4 regions of the Streptomyces sp. NPDC058307 genome follow, and region 2 is predicted to be linked to each of the others. Evidence: riboswitches for the same ligand, from Rfam matches in the RefSeq annotation. Region 2 holds a riboswitch; each other region holds the start of a gene.
What was found. A riboswitch is a leader RNA that binds a small molecule or an ion and turns the genes downstream of it on or off. The one in region 2 is predicted to bind cyclic di-AMP.

Region 1 (3,198 bases), on a different contig from region 2:
GTGCTGCATGGCGCTACTCCTTACTCCGTGCGAGCCGCCCGCATACGGTCTCGCGTCGCGGAGTTCACCGCTTCGAGCGACAGATATATGCACATCTTGGTGGATCGGCACCCGTCACGGCCTCGGTGATGGCACTCTGACGATGAACCACCAGTCCGGGACCGTACTCGAACCATCCGCACCGTGTCGGACTCCGGTCCCGTGGGAAAGGGACGACGTCGCCATGGCAGACCACCTGGAAGCATCCGTCACTCTGCCGAGCGAACCCGCCTCGGTCTCCGCGGCCCGCACCTATGTCCTGACCACACTGGCGGAGTGGGGGCTGCCGCCGACCACCGACGCCGCCGAGACCGTCCGGCTCATCGTCTCCGAACTCACCACCAACGCCGTACAGCACACCTTCGGGCAGTCACCCACCTTCACGGTGGACATCGAGCTGGAGCGTGACGAACACCTGCGCATCGGGGTCACCGACAGCCACCCCCGCTTCCCCAAGCGGCTGCCGGCCGCGGTCCAGCAGGACAACGGGCGGGGGATGGTGATCATCCGCTGGCTCGCCGCGGAGTACGGCGGCAGACTGAGCGTCAGGCCCACCCGGGAAGGCGGCAAGACCGTCTCCATCGAACTGCCCTGGACCGTACCTGCGGAGCCGGTCACCGCCGCCGGCCAGCAGGAGCCGTGACCGACCGGTCGCGGACGCGGGTGCCGCGGGCACGCGTGTCAGACCGGCCGCGCTCTGTCGCACGCTGGGGCGGCCGAGCCGTCGTCGGGGTCGCCGCAGGCGCGGTGACGGCTCTCGGGGTGATGCTCCCGGGCGGGCCGCCGCGCGCGGCCTGATCACCTCGTGCTCCGCCGGCCGGGGTGCCGGGCGCGCCGGTGCCGCCTCGCGCTCCTCGGCGAGGCCCGCCCGCCGGACCAGTCGGGGAAGCGTGCCCCACAGGCCCACACACACCATCAGGGTCGCCGCGCCCGCGGCCACTCCGCCCGCCCGGCCCGTCGTCACGTCCACCACGAGCAGCACCGATCCGGTGAACGCGAACACCAGAACCCCCATGCCGACCGTCGCGAGCCGGGAGGAGACCGGCACGATGCGGGCCTTGGCGCCGCGTTGGAAGAGCGAGCGGTGCAGGGCGGCGGGCGCGGTGAAGAGGGCCGCCGCGAGCACCGCGAACAGCAGCGTGGTGACGTACGGGGCGCGCTGGAAGGTGTCGGGCGACGGGAAGCGCCGGGTGAAGGCCAGGGTCAGCAGAAAGGCGAAGAGGATCTGCACCCCGGTCTGGGTGACGCGCAGTTCCTGGAGCAGTTCGCCGAAGTTGCGGCCGGCGCACTCCAACGGGTCTCGCTGCGGGCGGTGCACCGGCTGTGGTCGGCCATGCGGCACGGGTAACCACCTGAGCCCGTGTCACGGGAGGCCCGAGAGGGCGACGGGAGGTCAGGTCGCCGCCGCCCCCTCGGGGGCGTCACTTGACCCGGCCGTACCAGACGCTCTTCGTCCAGATCTTCTGCAGTCGCACCACGTCCCCGGTCTTCGGGGCGTGCCAGATCTTTCCCTTCCCGGCGTAGATGCCGACGTGGTACACGTTCGAACCCGAGTGGAAGAACACCAGGTCGCCGGCCTTGCGGCTGCGCACGCCGATGTGGCGGGTCTTGTTGTACTGCTGGGCCGCCGTGCGCGGGAGCTTCTTGCCCGCCTTCTTGAACGAGTACAGCGTGAGCCCTGAGCAGTCGAAGCGGCGGGGCCCGGTGGCGCCGTACTTGTACGGCGAGCCCTTCTTGGAGGCCGCTACCTTGAGTGCCTTCGTCGCAGGTGTCGCTGCCGCGGCGTCGGGCGCGAGGCCCGGGACCACGACGGAGCCGCCCACGGCGGCGATGGCGAAGGCCGAGGCCGTACCGGCCCGGACCATCAGCGACGGGACACGATTGAGCGCAGTCATGCGCAACCCTTCGTCAGCCGCCTGTGAAGGATGACCTGTCGGATTCGGGCTGGCGAAGTTGCCCGGCCGCTGACGCGGCTTCACCCCAAGGGATGCTCGGCCCGGTCATGGTGTGACCGTTCCGGCGACCCGTCGTGCTTGGGTCCTCCACTCCTGCCGATCCACTTCTGTCGACCGGTCATCCGGGCGGCGGCAGGACTCGGCGTCCGCCCGGATCGCCCCGCCACTGCGGCGGGGGCTTGTCGTCAGACAGGGATCTTGGCGCAAGAAAGTGCGAAAAGCCCAACGGAACCGATGATTTGTGGTGTTACTCACCACTCACCCGTTTGGGTGGACACCCCTTCGAAGGACCCCGAAGGAAGGGGTGTCGAGGGGTCAGGAGACCCCCGGACCAGCACAGAAGGGCCTCGTTCCGGTAGCGAACCAGGCGCGTTGCGCAAGTTCGACGCTCGCAAAAAGGGAGCCGTGCCTCCTCCAATAGGGGGTACGTCGTTTGGTCCGTTTCGACTCAGGTCCGGACGCCTCATCAACTGTCGGGCTCGGGAGGGACGGTGACCCGGGCCGTACGCCGCTCGCCGTCCAGGACCCGCAGCGCCCGCGCCAGCGTCTCGGCGTGCAGTTCGCGCTCACCCCGGCCGTGCATCAGCACCAGCGCGTCGCGCAGCTCGGTCGCCCTGCTCACCAGCGCCTGCGCGGCGCGCAGGCCGCCGTAGGTGTCCTCGCGCCGGGCCGGGTTGATCCGGCCCAGCAGGTCGACCACGTCGAGATAACGGTCGATCAGCTCGCCCTCGGCGCGCGTGAGTGCGGGCAGCGGTGGAAGGTCCGGGACCATCGGGCGATCACCTCGCGCCCGGTGCGGGGTGGGAGGACCTGCGGCTCGGGACGATCGCGTCCGCCAGGCCGTACTCCACGGCGCCCCGGGCGTCCAGGATCCTGTCGCGCTCGATGTCCGCGCTCACCTGTTCGGGGCTGCGTCCGGTGTGCCGGACCAGCATCTCCTCCAGGCGGGCCCGCACCCGGATCAACTCCTCGGCCTGGATGGCCAGATCGTTCGCCTGTCCCTGCACCGGCTCGCTCAGCGCGGGCTGGTGGATCACCACCCGGGCGCCCGGCAGGACGGACCGCTTGCCGGGGGTGCCCGCCGCCAGCAGCACCGCGGCGGAGGAGCCGGCCTGTCCGAGGCAGGTCGTCTCCACGTCGCAACTGACGTACTGCATCGTGTCGTAGATCGCCGACATCGCGCTGAACGAGCCGCCGGGGGAGT
Region 2 (3,198 bases):
GGCCGCGGGCCCGAGGTCGGCCAGGATGTGCGAGGCGCGGGCGAACAGGAAGTCGCCCGTCAGCACGGCCACCGAGTTGCCCCAGCGGGTGTTGGCGCTGTCGACACCCCGCCTGACCTCGGCCTCGTCCATGACGTCGTCGTGGTACAGCGTCGCGAGGTGGGTCAGCTCCACCACCACGGCCGACGGCACCAGGCCCGGCGCATAGGGGTCACCGAACTGGGCGGCGAGCATCACGAGCAACGGCCGAAACCGCTTTCCACCCGCCCGCACCAGGTGCTGCGCGGCCTCCGTGATGAAGGGGACCTCGCTCTTGGTGGCCTCGAGCAGTCCCTCCTCGACAGCCGCCAATCCGGCCTGGACATCGGCTTCCAGAGCCTGGTCCCGCACGCTCAGCCCGAACGGCCCGACGACGGTCACGAGGGGTCTCCTGTCTGCTGGTGTCTACTGGCGGTCACACGGAATGTCGATAGGTCGCTGCCCTCACTCAAGTCAGCGTATCCGGTCACCTTTGGATCACCGATAGCGCCCGCCCCGTCCATGCCAGGCGGTATCGGATCACGACCGGTATGTTTTTGATCATCTGATAAGAACAAATATCTATCGACTTGTACGGAATGGACCGCTATTGCGGGATGGGCACCGGAGCAGCGGACCCCACGGGCCGCCGGTTGAGCATGAGTTGAGACTCTTGCCCCTTTTGCACCTCTTGCGATCCACTGTGACTTGACCCACTCGTGCGGACGGACCGGCATGAATCCGGAATCTGGCGATCCGCCTTTGCCCGTGCGTGAGTTGAGGCTTGGCGAACGCAAAGGATCAAGCGCCTCAAATGCCTCGTACCAAGGTCAATAGGCATCGCATGTGAATTCGCCACTTGTTTCGGACATGTGCTCTCGCATACGTTCCCGGCCTGTCGGGCGGACGCCGAATCCTGCCACCGCCCGTACACCCACCGAGAACCACGGCAGGAGCGGGGGAACCAGGTAGACCGCCGAACCGGATGTCTTCGGACATACCGGCACGGCTTGGGGTGAAGTCACGCCATTCATAGGCGAGGCCGGGCATCTCCCGCCCGAACCCGACAGCTCACCTCGCAGGCGACGGAGAGGAACTTCACCATGTCCGCTGCCGCTCAGCACCGACGTACCCGCACCAGCCGTCTCGTCCGCAAGCTCGCCGTCGTGGGCACCGGAGCCGCCGTACTCGCGCTCCCCCTCATCGGCGCCACCACCGCGTCCGCGGCCACCCCGGCCGTGCAGACCGCGACCACGCTCGGCTACTCCGACACCCTCGACGGCTGGATCCGGGCCTCCCTCGCCGTCATGGCGGAGCACGGGATTCCCGGCTCCTACGACGGCATCTACCGCAACGTCATCCGCGAGTCCTCCGGCAACCCCTACGCCATCAACCTCTGGGACTCCAACGCGGCCGCCGGCACGCCCTCCAAGGGCCTGCTCCAGGTGATCGACCCGACCTTCAACGCGTACCACGTGGCCAACACCTCGTGGGACCCGTACGACCCGGTCGCGAACATCACCGCGGCCTGCAACTACGCGGCCCAGCGGTACGGGTCCATCGACAACGTGTTCGGCGCGTACTAGGAACTAGGCCTCACGGAACAGTCCTTCGAGGACGACGGCGACGCCGTCGTCCTCGTTCGACAGGGTCACCTGGTCGGCCACGGCCCTGAGTTCGGGGTGGGCGTTGGCCATCGCCACGCCACGGGCCGCCCAGTCGAACATGGGGATGTCGTTGGGCATGTCCCCGAAGGCGATCGTCGTCTCCGGCCCCAGGCCCAGGTGTCCGGCGGCCAGCGCGAGGCCCGTCGCCTTGGTGATGCCGCATGGCTGGAGTTCGACGGTCCCGGGCCCCGACATGGTGACCGTCGCCAGCGAACTCACCACCGAACGCGCCGTGACCGCCAACTCGTCGTCGGACAGGTAGGGGTGGCGCAGCAGCACCTTGCTGATCGGCTCGCACCACAGGTCGTCGCGCCGGCCGACCCGTACGGCGGGCAGGGTCGGGTGGGGCATCAGATAGCCCGGTTCGATGAGCGTGAGCCCGTCGACACCGTCCTGGTCCACAGCCGCGTACACCTGACCGACCTCGGCCTCGATCTTGCCCAGCGCGGTCTCGGCCAGCTCCCGGTCCAGGGTCACCGACCAGAGCAGACGGTCCGCGCCGGCGTCGTACACCTGCGCGCCCTGTCCGCACACCGCGAGCCCCGTGCTGCCGAGGTCGTCGAGCAGGGGCCGCACTCTGGGCGCCGGCCGTCCCGTCACGACGAGATGCCGGGCCCCACCCGCGGCCACCCGGGCGAGCGCGGCCAACGACCGGTCGGAGAAGGTGTCGTCGGCGCGCAGCAGCGTGCCGTCCAGGTCGGTGGCGATCAGGGCATATGCGGGGGAGGCGGCCATGATCAGAGAATACGGATGGTTGGCCCCCGCGACTCGACGCGAACCGGACGGCTGCTGCTTTCACATCCGTTGACGTGCGTTCCGCTTCCGGGGTGCCGCAGAGCGGGGCCGCTGCCGCTCCGGGGTGCCGCAGAGCGGGCCGCTGGCGCTCCGTCCCATTCGCCTATGCCGAGTCCCGGACCACCAGTTCCGTCGGGAGGATCACTCCGGCCGTGTCCTCGCCGGCGATCTGGGCCAGCAGCATGCGGACCATCTCGGCGCTGATGCGGTCGAAGGGCTGGCGCATGGTGGTCAGGGCGGGGGCGATGGCGGTGGCCGCCGGGGAGTCGTCGAAGCCGCCGACAGCGATGTCCTCCGGCACCGCACGCCCGGCCTGCTGAAGGACGCCCACGACGCCGAGGGCCATGAGGTCCGAGGCGACGAACACCGCGTCCAGGTCCGGGGCCTGGGCCAGCAGGCTGCGGGCGGCCCGTTCGCCGCCGCTGCGCCGGAAGTCGCCCTCGACGACGAGCGCCGGGTCGTAGGGCAGCCCGGCCTCGGCGAGCATGTCCCGGTAGCCGGCGAGGCGGTCGGGGCCGCCCGGCATGTCCAGCGGCCCGGTGACCATGCCGATGCGTCGGCGGCCGCCCGCGAGGAGATGGCGGACCATGTCCTGCGCGCCCTCCCGGTCGGCGGCGGCCACGTAACTCACCTTGGTCCCCCGCCCTATCGGCTTGCCGCAGACCACCAACGGGATCCCGGCGTGGTGCAGTTCGGCCGCGACCGGGTCACCGCTGTG
Region 3 (3,198 bases), on a different contig from region 2:
ATCAGCACCTCGGTTACGGCCACGGCATCCACTACTGCCTCGGTGCCCCGCTGGCCCGCCTGGAGGGCCAGACCGCGCTCGCCACCCTCCTCACCCGCCTCCCGGATCTCCAACTGGCGGTCGATTCGGCTGATTTGCGGTGGCGTGGGGGACTCATCATGCGTGGACTGCGCACTTTGCCGGTGGAGTTCACGCCCGTCTGGTAATCGACCGAGAGACCCCTCTTGTCCCGGATCGGAGGCGGGTAAACGTGACGAGTCCTCAAGTTTGTGATCCTCACGTGATCTACGCGGCATTAACTTGTGACAAGTGATCGAATCCCTATACGTTCACGGACCAGCGCGGTGCCCCGCACCACTCGCCGCGCCGGTACTTGCTGTCTCGGGAAAGGTCCCCTCATGCTCTCCGGGAACGGTCGTCACCGTCGCCCCCGTCAGGCTCCCGCTCTCCTCGTGGCGGCCGGTGTGACGGGCTCCGCCATCGCGATCCCACTGCTCGGAGCGACCGGGGCGAGCGCCGCCACCGGCACCACCTGGGACCGGGTCGCGGAGTGCGAGAGCGGCAGCTCCTGGAGCGCCAACGACGGCAACGGCTACTACGGCGGCCTGCAGATGTCCCAGGAGAACTGGGAGAAGTACGGCGGCCTCGCATACGCCGAGACGGCGGACCTCGCCAGTCGCAACCAGCAGATAGCCGTGGCCGAGAAGCTCCTCGCGGACCAGGGCATCGCCGCCTGGCCGACCTGCGGTCTGCTCGGCGGTCTCAGCAAGGACTCGAGCTCGGCCGACGTCGACACGGGGGTGGGGAGCGGGACGCCCTCGCCCTCGGCGTCCGACTCGTCGAACACATCCGGTTCATCGGGCTCGTCCGGTTCCTCCGGTTCCGCCGACTCTTCGGGCTCCGAGGAGTCCTCCGGTCTGCTCGACGGGCTGGACGGTTCGTCCGTGACGCCCTCGCCGTCGGCCACTCCCTCCGGTGACGACAGTTCCGCCAAGCCGGACAAAAAGAACCCTTCGACTTCCGACGGTTCCGCCGCAGCGGACACCCAGCCTTCCGACAGCTCGCCCGTGGTGAGCACGGAAGAGGACGAAGCGGACAAGTCGTGGCAGCGGGGCAGCTCTTCGGCCCTCGTGGACGTCGGCGCCCTCGGTTCCGGCAAGCACCGCGGCTCCAGCGCCGAGGAGATTGCGACGAAGAGCACAGCCTCCTCCCCGGCCGGCCGGCATGCCGTCGGCACCTACACCGTCCAGGAGGGCGACTCCCTCGTCTCCATCGCCGACTCCCTTGGCCTCGACGGCGGATGGCGTGCCCTCTACGCCGAGAACAAGGACCGCATCGGGGCCGACCCGAACGGCATCGTCGCCGGTCAGACCCTCGACACAGGGGCTGAATAGGGCTGAAAAGGCCTGAAAAACAGCGGGAGTTCACGTCACACTTCGCACTGAATGTCCACTTTGGTGAAAGTGTGGGATGAGTCTCAGAAGCCCTGATCGTCTTTGAAATTCGACCGAGCCCGTGTCTACGGTCGTGACCGCTCGGCAACCCGAGCCCCGTCGGTCGCAACGCCGAATCCTGCCAGTGGCCGAACGGGAACAGTCGTCGCGTCAAGCGCCGTAGGCAGGAGCGGGGGACCCAAGGTAAGTGCCGGACCCAGCAGTTCAGCTGGACCGGCTTGGGGTTAAGTCGCGCACCGGGAGGTGCGCGGCCGGGCAACTCAACCGGCCCGAACCCGACAGCTCACCTCGCAGGCGTCGGTGAGGGGATCCACCATGCTGTTTTCCGGCAAGGGCAAGCACCGCCGTCCGTCCAAGGCCACCCGTGCCGCCGCTCTGGCGGGTGTCACCGGTGTCGCCATCGCCGCCCCGCTGATGGCGGCCGGCAACGCCTCCGCCGCTACCGCCTCCGAGTGGGACACCGTCGCCCAGTGCGAGTCCGGCGGTAACTGGTCCATCAACACCGGCAACGGCTACTACGGCGGCCTGCAGTTCTCCGCCTCCACCTGGGCCGCGTACGGCGGCACGCAGTACGCCGCGCAGGCCAACCAGGCCAGCAAGTCCCAGCAGATCGCCGTCGCCGAGAAGGTCCTCGCCTCCCAGGGCAAGGGTGCCTGGCCGGTCTGCGGCAAGGGCCTGTCCAGCGCCGGCTACAGCGGCAGCAGCTCGTCCTCCTCGTCGAACTCCAGCTCCTCTAACTCCAGCTCCTCGAACACGAGCAGCCGTTCGACCGAGAAGCAGAGCGCCTCGCGTTCGGCCGAGCGTCCGGCCGCCAAGAAGACCGTCACCACCCCGACCGGCAAGAAGGTCAAGAAGGGCGACGGCGAGTACAAGGTCGTCAAGGGCGACACGCTCAGCTCGATCGCCGAGAAGCACAAGGTCAAGGGCGGCTGGCAGAAGCTGTTCAAGCTGAACAAGGACATCATCACCGACGCCGACTTCATCTACCCGGGTCAGCAGCTGCACCTGAAGTAGGCCCCGGCTGAACCACAGTGCCCTCACAGCCGTGTCCTTCATGATGAAGGCCTCGTGAGGGTCACCCCCCGTCCCCACGGGCTCCCCGCTCCGGTGCGTGTTCCCCCGTACGCACCGGGGCGGGGTTTTTTCATGCTCGCCGAGGCCCGTCTTTGTTCAGTTCAGAAACAATTTACTCTCGGTTCTGTCCAGGGGGCGGTCCACACGGTGGCCGATCCCCCGGAGCCGGTTAGGCTCGGTCTCGCAGAACCCACCGCGGTCCCGGCGGACCGTGTCACATCCCAAGAAGGAGATGCTCGTGCCGTCCATCGACGTCGTCGTAGCCCGGGAAATCCTGGACTCCCGAGGCAACCCCACGGTCGAGGTCGAGGTCGGCCTCGACGACGGCAGCACCGGTCGTGCCGCCGTCCCGTCCGGCGCCTCCACGGGCGCCTTCGAGGCCATCGAGCTGCGCGACGGTGACCCGAACCGCTACCAGGGCAAGGGTGTCGAGAAGGCCGTGCTGGCCGTCATCGAGCAGATCGGCCCGGAGCTGGTCGGCTACGACGCCACCGAGCAGCGTCTGATCGACCAGGCGATGTTCGACCTGGACGCCACCGACAACAAGGGCTCGCTCGGCGCCAACGCCATCCTCGGCGTCTCCCTCGCCGTCGCCCACGCCGCCTCCGAGGCCAGCGACCTCCCCCTCTTCCGCTACCTGGGCGGCCCGAACGCGCACCTGCTGCCGGTG
Region 4 (3,198 bases), on a different contig from region 2:
CCGATCCGCATCGACAGCGCCACCAGGTTGGCCTGGGCGCCGTCGTGCAGGTCCCGCTCGATGCGGCGCAGCTCGGCCTCGTGCGCGGCGATCGCGTCGGCCCGGGTCTCCCGCAGCTCCTCGACCCGGCGGGCCAGCCTGGCACTCGGGGACGGCATGAGCAGCACGGCCGACCAGCGGGCCTCGGTGTCCGCGAGCCGCACGATCAGCGGCAGGACGACGGGGGCTCGGCGCAGCGCTCCGGCCCACACGCCGTCGACCAGCAGGCCGAGGGGCCACAGCGGGAGGGCGAGGGCGAGGAGGGCGCCGTAGAGGTAGTAGGCGAGCATCCAGCGCAGGTCCCTGAGCGTGCCGGGGTCCCGCACCGAGATGCGCAGCCGTTCGCGCAGGGTGCCGGTCATCGGTGTGTACGCCTCGGGGATCTCCCGGCCCGTCCACAGGGCGGTCAGGTTCCGCTTGGCGCCGGCGATCCGCCGTATCAGCAGCACGGCCTCGGGCAGCAGCCAGCAGCCGACCACGGCGACCGTACCGATGGCGGCGATCAGGAGCACCGTGATGAAGAGGTACATGCCGAAGCACATCGCCGCGGCCACGACGAGATGCACGGTCGCCATCGCCGTCCGCTGCACCGACTTCCACATGCGGCTCACGCTAGACGAACGGGCCCCGGGCGCACGGTGTAGCCCGCTACACCATCGGGGGCCGGGCGAGGATCACTCCCCGCGGCGGTCCTGGCCATCGCCGACTCGACCACCTGCACGACGCCCGGAACAACCCTGGCGCGGAGCACTCCCCGGATGACGTATGCTGGTTACACAACGGCGCGGGGTGGAGCAGCTCGGTAGCTCGCTGGGCTCATAACCCAGAGGTCGCAGGTTCAAATCCTGTCCCCGCTACTCAAGGCTCAGGGCCGGAATCCAGTTCACTGGATTCCGGCCCTGAGTGTTTTTTCCGCTCGTGACGTGATGTGACGCGGGGTGAGCGCGTGACCGCCCTCCGCGTTACAGCTGACATACCGTCAATGTCCGTGTGTGGCTTGAGTGAAGGTCAACTCGCCCGTTTTTAGCCGTTCATGGGCCGTAAGTCCTGCCGGGTTTCGTTAATGATCAAGTGGAACAGCTTGGAATCGGGCCCCCGGGTCTATTAACGTTCGATAACGCAGCGCGGTCGTCCCAGCCGTCACAAGAGACGGCTCCGTGCTCACGCGCCGAATTCCGCAAGGGAACCGGGGAACCACCAACTTGGGGTGAATCGCTCGTACTCCGCCGTGGCAGCACGGTCGGTATACGCGCGTAGGAGACCTTCCTGCTCCGAACCCGTCAGCTAACCCGGTAGGCGAGAAGGAAGGAAAGGAGCGCGCCCACGTGGCGTCCAACCCGCCTGCCCCCGAGGCGCCGTACGTCCCGAGCGACACCCTCGTATACGGCGGCTACCGTGCCGACGACGAGGCCCCGCTCGGCGAGTGGAACCCCACCGCGGACTCCCTCGCCCCCGTACGAGGCCGGCATCGCGTCGCCAAGCAGCGTGGCGGAGGGTTCGCCCGTAGCTCCACCGTTCTGGGCGTCGGTGTCATAGCCGCCGTCAGCGCCGGCGGGATGGCCAGCGCCAACACCGGCAAGCCGCCGGTCTCCATCTCGCTGCCGGACCTGCCCAACGTGGGCTCGCTCATCTCGGACGACTCCGCCCCCGCCGCGGACGACACGAGCGCCTTCAGCAGTGTCGGCGCCACCACCGCCGACACCGTCAAGGGCACCTCGGGCGCCGGTGAGGCGCTGCGCTCGCGCATCCTGGCCCAGGCCGAGGTGCAGCAGGGCCAGCTCGACACCAAGGCCGCCCAGGCCATCGCGGACGCCGCCGAGAAGGAGGCCGACGCGGCCGCCGCCAAGGCGGAGAAGGAGGCCCAGGAGAAGGCCACCGCCGCGAAGAAGAAGGCGGAGGAGGCGGCCGCGAAGAAGGCCGAGGCCGCGCGCCTGGCCGAGCTCGCCAAGCAGTACACGCTGCCGACCTCGTCGTACACCATCACGGGCACCTTCGGTCAGGCCGGCTCCCTGTGGGCCTCCGGCTACCACACGGGCCTCGACTTCGCCGCCCCCACGGGCACGCTCATCAAGGCGATCCACGGCGGCACCGTCACCCAGGCCGGCTGGGCCGGTTCCTACGGCTACCGCACGATCCTCACCCTCGACGACGGCACCGAGCTGTGGTTCTGCCACCAGTCCTCGATCAACGTCAGCGTCGGCCAGAAGGTCGGCACCGGTGACGTCATCGGACGCGTGGGCGCCACGGGCAACGTGACCGGCGCGCACCTGCACCTGGAGGTCCACCCGGGCGGCTCGGCCAACGGGATCGACCCGATGACGTGGCTGCGCGGCAAGGGGCTCACTCCCTGAGGCGCCCCTCGGGGTTCCCGGAGGTTCCCGCCGGTGCGCCGGAGTAGCTGCTTCCGCTTGTTTACGAGGACTTTGCGGCCATAGCGGAAGACCGGCGCCCGGCGCGGGCGTTGACGTATGGCATGACTTCTCTTCGCAAGCTCGGCTCCTCCGACCTCGAGGTCTTCCCGCTCACCCTCGGTGGCAACGTCTTCGGCTGGACCGCTGACGAGGCCACCTCCTTCGACGTGCTCGACGCGTACACCGCGGCCGGCGGCAACTTCATCGACACGGCCGACGTCTACTCGGCGTGGGTCGAGGGAAACTCCGGCGGCGAGTCCGAGACCGTCATCGGCAAGTGGCTGGCGGCCCGCGGCAACCGCGACGACGTCGTCATCGCCACGAAGGTCAGCCAGCACCCCGACTTCCCGGGCCTGTCCGGGGCGAACATCAAGGCCGCCGCCGACGCCTCCCTGAAGCGCCTGGGCACCGACCACATCGACCTGTACTACACCCACGTCGACAAGACCGAGGTGCCGGTCGAGGAGATCATCGGCGCGCTGGACGACCTGGTGAGGGCGGGCAAGGTGCGGGCGATCGGCGCCTCCAACATCTCCGCCGCGCGCCTCGCGGAGTCCCTCGCCTTCTCCGACCGCGAGGGCCTCGCGCGCTATGTCGCCCTCCAGCCCCACTACAACCTGGTCTCGCGCGACACGTACGAGGGTGAACTCGAGGCCGTCGCCGCCCGGGAGGGCCTCGCCGCCGTCCCGTACTACGCCCTCGCCTCCGGGTTCCTCACCGGCAAGTACCGCCCCGGTACGACGGTCGA

Region 1: another riboswitch for cyclic di-AMP. It lies ahead of ACFVYN_RS11670 (C40 family peptidase); the one in region 2 lies ahead of ACFVYN_RS19290 (transglycosylase SLT domain-containing protein).
Region 3: another riboswitch for cyclic di-AMP. It lies ahead of ACFVYN_RS31155 (transglycosylase family protein); the one in region 2 lies ahead of ACFVYN_RS19290 (transglycosylase SLT domain-containing protein).
Region 4: another riboswitch for cyclic di-AMP. It lies ahead of ACFVYN_RS39455 (M23 family metallopeptidase); the one in region 2 lies ahead of ACFVYN_RS19290 (transglycosylase SLT domain-containing protein).

Annotation. Positions count from the first base shown of each region.
Region 1 covers NZ_JBHVYZ010000012.1:66,857-70,054, reverse strand. Annotated here, with positions in the region: gene ACFVYN_RS11685 (helix-turn-helix domain-containing protein) at 1-9, opposite strand, end outside; gene ACFVYN_RS11680 (ATP-binding protein) at 224-682, shown strand; partial or broken gene ACFVYN_RS11675 (DUF6328 family protein) at 983-1,270, opposite strand; gene ACFVYN_RS11670 (C40 family peptidase) at 1,461-1,934, opposite strand; cyclic di-AMP (ydaO/yuaA leader) riboswitch at 1,938-2,149, opposite strand; gene ACFVYN_RS11665 (hypothetical protein) at 2,461-2,766, opposite strand; gene ACFVYN_RS11660 (ATP-dependent Clp protease proteolytic subunit) at 2,774-3,198, opposite strand, start outside.
Region 2 covers NZ_JBHVYZ010000024.1:98,688-101,885, reverse strand. Annotated here, with positions in the region: gene ACFVYN_RS19295 (polyprenyl synthetase family protein) at 1-420, opposite strand, end outside; cyclic di-AMP (ydaO/yuaA leader) riboswitch at 944-1,116, shown strand; gene ACFVYN_RS19290 (transglycosylase SLT domain-containing protein) at 1,122-1,604, shown strand; gene ACFVYN_RS19285 (HAD family hydrolase) at 1,608-2,420, opposite strand; gene ACFVYN_RS19280 (LacI family DNA-binding transcriptional regulator) at 2,584-3,198, opposite strand, start outside.
Region 3 covers NZ_JBHVYZ010000055.1:41,117-44,314, forward strand. Annotated here, with positions in the region: gene ACFVYN_RS31145 (cytochrome P450) at 1-206, shown strand, start outside; gene ACFVYN_RS31150 (transglycosylase family protein) at 399-1,394, shown strand; cyclic di-AMP (ydaO/yuaA leader) riboswitch at 1,600-1,766, shown strand; gene ACFVYN_RS31155 (transglycosylase family protein) at 1,770-2,468, shown strand; gene eno (phosphopyruvate hydratase) at 2,761-3,198, shown strand, end outside.
Region 4 covers NZ_JBHVYZ010000105.1:8,602-11,799, reverse strand. Annotated here, with positions in the region: gene ACFVYN_RS39465 (histidine kinase) at 1-641, opposite strand, end outside; tRNA gene ACFVYN_RS39460 (tRNA-Met) at 823-896, shown strand; cyclic di-AMP (ydaO/yuaA leader) riboswitch at 1,196-1,353, shown strand; gene ACFVYN_RS39455 (M23 family metallopeptidase) at 1,365-2,390, shown strand; gene ACFVYN_RS39450 (aldo/keto reductase) at 2,513-3,198, shown strand, end outside.